Linked DNA regions of Desulfosporosinus acidiphilus SJ4. The protein of the gene in region 1 interacts with the protein of each later gene in a pairwise test. Links are inferred from orthologs where the notes say so. Each region holds a gene or a part of one and is shown in the gene's direction. Other genes may lie near its edges.

Region 1 (4,267 bases):
CAATCAATGCTCTTCTTGTTTAAGTATTGACCATGGTTCCGCAATTGAAGTATTTGAAATTGATGCCGCCTCTAATCGAGGGATTGACGAAATTCGAGATTTACGGGAAAATATTAAATTAAGCTCCATCGAAGGTAGATTTAAAGTTTATATTATTGATGAAGTGCATATGCTGACTACAGAAGCTTTTAACGCTTTGCTAAAAACTCTGGAAGAGCCGCCGCCACAGGTGGTTTTTATCTTGGCGACCACCGAGGTGCAAAAAATACCATTAACAATTCTTTCCCGCGTACAACGTTTTGAATTTCATCGTATTTCGGTAGAGAACATTTCCAGCCGGCTGACTCTTGTCTGCGAATCACTGGGACGTAATATTCTGCCTGGTGCGTTACAGGTGATTGCTCAAAAGTCTGAAGGTGGTCTACGGGATGCACTTAGCATTTTAGATCAATGTCTTCTTCAAGATGACCCAATCGGTGTCAAGGAAGTTTACCAGGTCCTTGGTATGGTTGGTGAGACCTTTAGTTCGGAGTTGGTTGAAAGTTTAATGACCTTGGATTATGGAAAAAGCTTAGCGATCTTAACGGACGGGATACAGCAAGGCCGTGATCCGAGGCAAATTATCCGGGAACTTTTAGATTATCTTCGCCAAATGCTTTTGAATGTGACAACAGGAGCTGCTCCTTTGGTGGCTCCGGAAATTCAGGAACGTTTAGTTAAACAAAGTGAGCAGGTACCGATATCTCGCTTATTACATTGGATTTCACTTCTCATGCAAGGCGAAGGTCAATTGAAATACGCTTCAAATGCCCGTTTAGCCGCCGAACTTTTAATAGTTCAGACGATACATGAGGGGCAAAACATTATAGGTGAACAAGGGGAAATTTTAAACCGCTTAACGTTATTAGAAAAAAATGTGCAAACACTATTGAGTGGTAAAAACGTCCATTTATTAAATGATATAAAATCTACCCACCCCGCTGAAGTTGATCATGCTGCTGAAATTGATCATGTTAATAATGATTCGTCTAAGAAAAAGAATGCTATTGATGTAAAGACTGAAACCACATCGACAGAGAAAAGAGTTTCAGCAGGATCGGAAATCTTGACGATTGAGAATTTACGCGAACGTTGGAATGATGTTTTAGATCAAGTAAGACGTCGTAAGAAATCTACTCAAGCTTTTTTGTTAGAAGGCAAACCTGTTCAACTTGAAGGGAATGTGCTAACCATTGCTTTTCGAGAAGGATGCTCCTTTCACAAAGATAAGGTTAATCAAATAGAAAACCGGCAGACCATTGAAGAATCATTGCAGCAGATTTTTGGGATGGACCTAAGTATAACCAATGTAATGGAAAATGAATTCAAAATAAAAGAGAGTTCTGAGCTGCCTGATAAGAAACAACAAGATCAAGATCTCATAGATAAAGCAAAGGATATGTTTGGTGAGGATCTTGTAATTATAAAAGACTAACGATTGCTAGTGCAATGCACAATATAATAAGATAGGATGTGTTTGATATGGCAGGGTTTAAAGGTATGGGTGGTATGGGTGGAAATATGAATCAAATGTTAAAACAAGCCCAAAAGCTTCAGGAAGACATGGCCAGAGCACAAGAGGAGCTTCAAAACAAGACTGTGGATGCCTCTTCCGGCGGTGGAATGGTTCAAGTGATTGTGAGTGGTAAAATGGAATTAACAGAATTGAAAATTAATCCCGAAGCCGTTGATCCGACTGATGTCGAGATGCTGGAGGACCTTGTTAAGGCCGCAGTGAATGAGGGTTTAAGAAAAGCACAGGAAATGGCCAATAATGAAATGGGTAAATTAACCGGTGGTTTAAAGATCCCCGGCTTGTTCTAGGTGAACTATGGATTTTCTAAATTACCCTCAGCCTTTGGCAGATCTTATCAGTTGTCTTGCACGCCTTCCGGGAATTGGTCCAAAGACAGCGGGTCGATTGGCATTTTATCTTCTTCAGCAGCCCCGGATTTCCGAAGATTTGGCACAGGCTATTCACGCCGCGAATCATTCTATAAGAAAATGTTCGATTTGTTGTAACTTTACTGATCAAGATCCATGTGTACTCTGTCAGAACCCCCAAAGAGACTCCTCGGAACTTTGTGTTGTCGAACATCCCAGGGACGTCGTATCCTTAGAAAAGACTAAAGAATTTAAAGGGCGGTATCATGTTTTACATGGTGTGCTCTCCCCAATGGAGGGTATAGGACCGGAGCAATTAACCATTAGCCTTCTTTTGAAGCGTTTAGAGGGCGTTAAGGAAGTGGTTATGGCTCTAAATCCCACGGTGGAAGGAGAAGCTACGGCCTTATATTTAGCCCGTCTGTTAAAACCTTTAGGAATTAAAGTGACCCGGATTGCTCATGGATTACCCGTGGGCGGTGATCTGGAATATGCCGATGAAGTGACTATTGCTCGAGCGTTAGAAGGACGGCGTCAACTCTAAGTGAGTGAATTTTAAGAAAGAAATGGCTGGGTGTTCTTCTTTGTCTGGCTGGCGCATATTTATGGACTAGCACCAGACAAGGGGGAAAATGTATGACTCTGGTCTTTCTTGGACTTTTCATCTTACTGATAGGATTTACCATTCGTTCAGTTGTCGGAAAGCCAAATATTATCTTAAAAGTCATAATTCATAGTCTAGGCGGAATTGTTGGACTTTGGTTATTTAATTTTCTTTTAAGTATTCTAGGATTTTCAATACCAATTAATTTTTTTACAATAATAATTGTTGGTCTTTTAGGATTTCCAGGAGTATTAACCTTATCAATTCTCCAGTTATTAGGTATTTGACTTAAAAAGTTAAACAATTTTTATTATTACTTCTTGACTCCCTCAACAATTCAGAGGTATACTTAAAATTACTAAAGGGGAACTATTCGACTTAAATGCGAAGTAGTTCCCTACGTCTGTTTTTCTGGACGTTTTATGAAAATTCTATTTCTTCCTCAAACTCTAATATTTCATTTTATGAAGAATCTTTGAGAGAAATAGAAAAAGGAAGCCCGAAACCCTGGTAAAAATTAAATTTATCACATGATTAGGAGGAAACAAAAAAATGGCTAAAATGAAAACCATGGATGGAAATGAAGCAGCGGCTCATGCATCGTATGCATTTACTGAAGTCGCTACCATCTTTCCCATTACTCCCTCTTCGACAATGGCCGAATTGGTCGATGAATGGGCTGCTCATGGAAGGAAAAACATTTATGGACAAACTGTTAAAGTCGTGGAGATGCAATCCGAAGCAGGTGCTGCTGGTGCAGTGCACGGTTCACTCCAGGCTGGTGCATTAACCTCTACTTATACAGCTTCACAAGGCTTACTTTTGATGATTCCTAACATGTATAAGATTGCCGGTGAATTGCTTCCCTGTGTATTCCATGTAAGTGCCCGGGCTTTGGCAACTCACGCCCTTTCTATTTTTGGCGATCATCAGGACGTAATGTCTGTTCGTGCTACCGGTTTTGCCCAGCTTTCCTCACATAATGTCCAAGAAGCCTTAGACTTGGGTTATATTGCTCACTTAGCGACAGTTAAGGCAAGTGTACCCTTCGTACACTTCTTCGATGGTTTCCGTACTTCCCATGAAATTCAAAAGATTGAAATACCGGAGTATGAGGAAGTCGGTCAGTTATTAGATATGGATGCAGTTCAAGCATTCCGCGACAATGCCTTGAATCCGGAACATCCTGTTTTACGCGGAACAGCCCAAAACCCTGACGTATATTTCCAAGGTCGTGAAGCTTCTAATAAGTTTTATGATGCAGTTCCTGATATTGTAGAACATTACATGCAAGAGTATAAAAAGCTTACCGGCCGTGAATATCATCCATTCCAATATTATGGTGCCGAAGATGCTGAATATGTAATCGTTGCTATGGGTTCAATCTGTGACACCATTGAAGAAACCGTGGATTATCTCATGGCTAAAGGGGAAAAAGTTGGGGTTGTAAAAGTTCACCTCTTTAATCCTTTCTCCAGCAAGTACTTCTTTAATGTAATGCCTAAAACTGTCAAGAAAATTGCAGTTCTTGAAAGAACGAAAGAACCTGGCGCTCTGGGTGAACCCCTCTATTTAGATGTCAAAGAAATATACTATAATCACGAACAAAAACCGGTCATTGTTGGCGGTCGTTATGGTTTAGGTTCTAAGGATACGACTCCTTCCCAAGTATTGGCCGTTTATAAAAACCTTAAAGCTGACGAACCAAAGAATGGATTTACGATTGGTATTATCGACGAC
Region 2 (3,812 bases), 4.1 Mb from region 1 along the record:
TATTGAGATGCTTAAACATACAAAGACCCCTGTTGTATTGGTATTAAATAAGGTTGATTTGTTGGGTAAGGAGCAATTAGTACATAAAATTCAGCAGTTTTCAGCTTTGGCTGAGTTTAAAGCGATTGTCCCTATTTCGGCTAAAACCGGGGAGAATACTGATGAATTACTGAATGTCATTTTTAATCTTATGCCTAAAGGCCCAATGTATTATCCGGAAGATGAAGTTACAGATCAACCGGAACGGTTCATTATGGCTGAATTGATTAGAGAAAAGGTTTTACAGTTAACGAGAGATGAGATCCCTCATTCGATTGCGGTCGTGATTGAAGAGGTCCAAGAAAAAAAGTCTTTGGTTAAAATTAGGGCTTTGATTATCGTCGAACGCGAATCTCAAAAAGGGATTGTTATCGGGGCAAAGGGTACACAATTAAAAGCCATTGGAAGTTTAGCGCGTCAGGATATAGAGGCTTTGTTAGGAAGTCCGGTCTTTTTGGAACTTTGGGTTAAGGTGAAGAAGGATTGGAGGAATCGAGCCGATAGTTTGCGCAATTATGGATATGGAAAGGAACGAGACGAATAAGATGAGTGAAATTAATATAGCGGGAATGACCGATCATACGCTTTTGAAGCCGCAGGCTTCAGAAAAGGATATTGTTGCTTTGTGTCACGAAGCGCAAGAACATAAATTTGCAACGGTATGTGTAAATCCTTCGTTTGTTCAGACTGCTGCTAAACTTTTGTTTGGTACGGGAATCGGCGTGGCCGCAGTTGTAGGATTCCCGTTGGGAGCAACATTCACGGAGACTAAGGTTTCTGAGGTTTTTATGGTTAAAGCTCATGGGGGCAAAGAAGTTGATATGGTTATTAATATTGGATGGGCCAAGTCTGGTAAGTGGGAAGCTGTTGAGCGGGATATTTTCCGGGTAGTTGAAGCGGCTCATTCATGTGGCCTTTTGATTAAGGTAATCATCGAGACCTGCTTGCTTACGGAAGAGGAAAAGAAAATGGTGGCTGAGATTGTCAAACGTTCGGGCGCAGATTATATTAAAACTTCCACGGGTTTTGCCGGCGGCGGAGCCACTATTGAGGATGTGCGAAATCTGAAAACGTGGGTTGGGGAAAATGTTAAGGTGAAGGCTTCTGGGGGGATAAGAACAAAGGAATTTGCTCTGCAATTGATAGAAGCAGGTGCAGAGAGGTTGGGGACGAGTGCGGTGCTTAAGTAGGAGACTTGTATGACAGAGCGCTCAGTCGTACGACGCAGAGCAAACTAGCCGTTCCAGCGACTGGTTTTGGGGAGCGGGGTTCCCACCATAAGCGCCATCCATGGCGCTATGGCGGCGGCGCACGTCCTATGCGCCGCCCCGTGTCTGGGGTGGGTCGCTGGAACGGAGTTTGCTGACTGCTTACGTAGAGACTTCACGCTCTTGTCATACTGCGTCTCTGGGCTTAGGGTCAGGGGAGATGACGGAGAAGTTGGGGAGACGGCACATTAATGTGCACCGTCTGAATTGGGGAAATCTCTGTATGACGACGGGGTCGGTCACCGGAACGGAGTTTGCTGGGCCGCTTACTTAGAGAATGCGTGCTCTTGTCATATGTGTCTCTTGACTTAGGGGTGATAGATACAAATCACTTAATCCTTGAATTTTGAAACGAGAGTGAGACAAGAGAACCGTCCCCCTGTCTCACCTGTCTCGACCCCTGTTTCGAAAAGTGTGTCAAAAGGACCGTCCCTCGTGTATAGTTGGGTTATAGATAAGAAAGAATAGAAAGGGTTGAGGGCGTGGCCGTTTATCATGCGGACGCGTTGGTGATTCGTAGCCGAGAGTATGGAGAATCGGATCGGGTGCTCACGCTTTTTTCCCGGGAATTGGGGAAGCTTCAGGCTGTGGCGAAAGGGGTACGAAAGCCTAAGAGCCGTCAGAGGGCTGGGGCGCAGTTATTTACATATGGTGATTTTTTAATTCATAAGGGGAAGACTCTAGATACGGTGAGCCAGTGCAGCCCGAAGGAAAGCTTTTCCTATCTCTGGACAGATCTTGATCGCTCTTTGACTGCGACAACTATGGCAGAGCTATTGGATGTTTCGACGATTCTGGGACAGCCTAATGCCGAACTTTTTACGCTGACGCTGAGTTGTTTATTTCTTCTGGAACAGTATGAGACATCTCTTTTGCTTAGTGCCTATGCCCTGCGTTTGTTGGTGATATTAGGGTATCGTCCGCATTTGGGGGATTGTGTAGAGTGCGGTGAGACGTTAAAAAGTGAGAAGTTGTTTTTTAGTTTCGAAGCAGGCGGTACGCTTTGTGAAAGCTGCAGAAAGGGTTATTCGGGACGTATTCTTCGGGCTGGGAGTCTTGCTTTTATGCGTCAGCTAATTCAGGTCGATCTCGCTAAGCTTGAACGGCTGCGTTGGTCGGCGTGGATGAGGGAAGAGATTCTGGAGATTCTGCAGCATTTTCTGGAGTATAAGTTTGAGAGGCCGCTGAAATCATGGAGAATGGGAAATACTATCAGTGATGACTTTGGACGACTTATCTGAACTTATCGTGGAAAGGAAGGAAAAGAATTTGAGTGAAGCGTTGTGGTCGGAGCTTGAAAAGATGGATATTCTGCGGGAACGTATGGGTATTGGATACGAGGAAGCCCGTGCTGCTTTGAATTCGGCTCAAGGTGATGTAGTCAAGGCTTTGGATTTTTTAGAAAAGGAACGGGATGGGAGAAAGCCATGCGAGGAGTTTCCTGATCGAGGGCAGGAAATCTGGGAAAACGTCAAAGCCAAAATGCAAGAGTTTAATCGCACGAAGATTAACCTCAAGCGAAATGATACCACCGTGTTAAGTCTTTCTGCGCCCTTGGGGGTGGCTTTGGCTTATTCTGTTTGGAGGAAACCCGGTTTGCGAATGTTGGCTCTTGCCGGAGCTGTGGGAGCAGCGTTAAATCATTTTCATTTAGAAGTTGATTCGATCGACAAGTCTTCTTATAATGATGAAACGTTTGAATTTCATGGCTGAAGAACATAAAACATGAACATAAAATTTATCAGGTAGAAATTACCAACATGGGTTTGACACAATTATATTTACAGCATATAATTATCATTAATTAACTTGAAAATGCGATGATGGGCAGGAAGTTTGCCGGGAATCTCTTTAGAGAGTTCGGTCATGGTGGAAGCCGAATGAGATTGGTAAATGGGGCAGCTCTGAGCGTTATAAATGAAGGGGACCCTTGGGGTCAAACAGGGTGGAACCGCGGGAACAAGCTCTCGTCCCTGTAGCCGGATAGGCTATGGGAGTGAGTGCTTTTTTATTTGCCGAAATTCATTCCCAGAGTGACAAACCCTATTTTAACCTAGGAGGCTGGACTATGAAATTTCAAGATTTAATTCTAACACTTAATCAGTTCTGGGGTGAGCAAGGATGCATTATTGCCCAACCCTATGATGTGGAAAAAGGGGCTGGGACCATGAATCCGGCCACGTTTTTGCGTGCCCTTGGTCCTGAACCCTGGAATGTGGCGTATGTTGAACCATCGCGTCGTCCAACGGATGGACGGTATGGTGAGAATCCGAATCGTTTACAGCACTATTTTCAATACCAAGTTATCCTCAAACCTTCGCCGGACAATGTTCAAGAGTTATACCTGCAGAGTTTGGAACGCATCGGAGTTAATCCTAAGGAACATGATATCCGTTTTGTTGAAGATAACTGGGAGTCTCCGACCTTGGGTGCTTGGGGTCTGGGCTGGGAGGTTTGGCTTGACGGCATGGAGGTGTCTCAATTTACCTATTTTCAGCAGTGTGG

Evidence for each region. The genes of interacting proteins can lie anywhere in the genome.
Region 2: the proteins of recR (region 1) and recO interact in binary tests that used the Escherichia coli proteins (3 or more experiments, as listed by UniProt). The link is inferred for Desulfosporosinus acidiphilus SJ4 from one-to-one orthologs.

The regions. Positions count from the first base shown.
Region 1 is NC_018068.1:16,167-20,433, forward strand. Bases 814-3,668 are described here. They hold recR (recombination mediator RecR), read left to right. Parts: upstream 814-1,870; coding sequence 1,871-2,467; downstream 2,468-3,668. Other genes in these bases: dnaX (DNA polymerase III subunit gamma/tau), read left to right, coding at 814-1,474; DESACI_RS00095 (YbaB/EbfC family nucleoid-associated protein), read left to right, coding at 1,522-1,863; DESACI_RS00105 (pro-sigmaK processing inhibitor BofA family protein), read left to right, coding at 2,560-2,814; nifJ (pyruvate:ferredoxin (flavodoxin) oxidoreductase), read left to right, coding at 3,080-3,668. Outside these bases: more of dnaX, read left to right, coding at 1-813; more of nifJ, read left to right, coding at 3,669-4,267. UniProt on the Escherichia coli protein: May play a role in DNA repair. It seems to be involved in an RecBC-independent recombinational process of DNA repair. It may act with RecF and RecO.
Region 2 is NC_018068.1:4,155,468-4,159,279, reverse strand. What follows is about bases 744-3,668. They hold recO (DNA repair protein RecO), read left to right. Parts: upstream 744-1,789; coding sequence 1,790-2,548; downstream 2,549-3,668. Other genes in these bases: glyQ (glycine--tRNA ligase subunit alpha), read left to right, coding at 3,376-3,668; DESACI_RS19055 (DUF4342 domain-containing protein), read left to right, coding at 2,526-3,020; DESACI_RS24330 (hypothetical protein), read left to right, coding at 1,330-1,581; deoC (deoxyribose-phosphate aldolase), read left to right, coding at 744-1,229. Also shown: GTPase Era, read left to right, coding at 1-583; more of deoC, read left to right, coding at 585-743; more of glyQ, read left to right, coding at 3,669-3,812. UniProt on the Escherichia coli protein: Involved in DNA repair and RecF pathway recombination.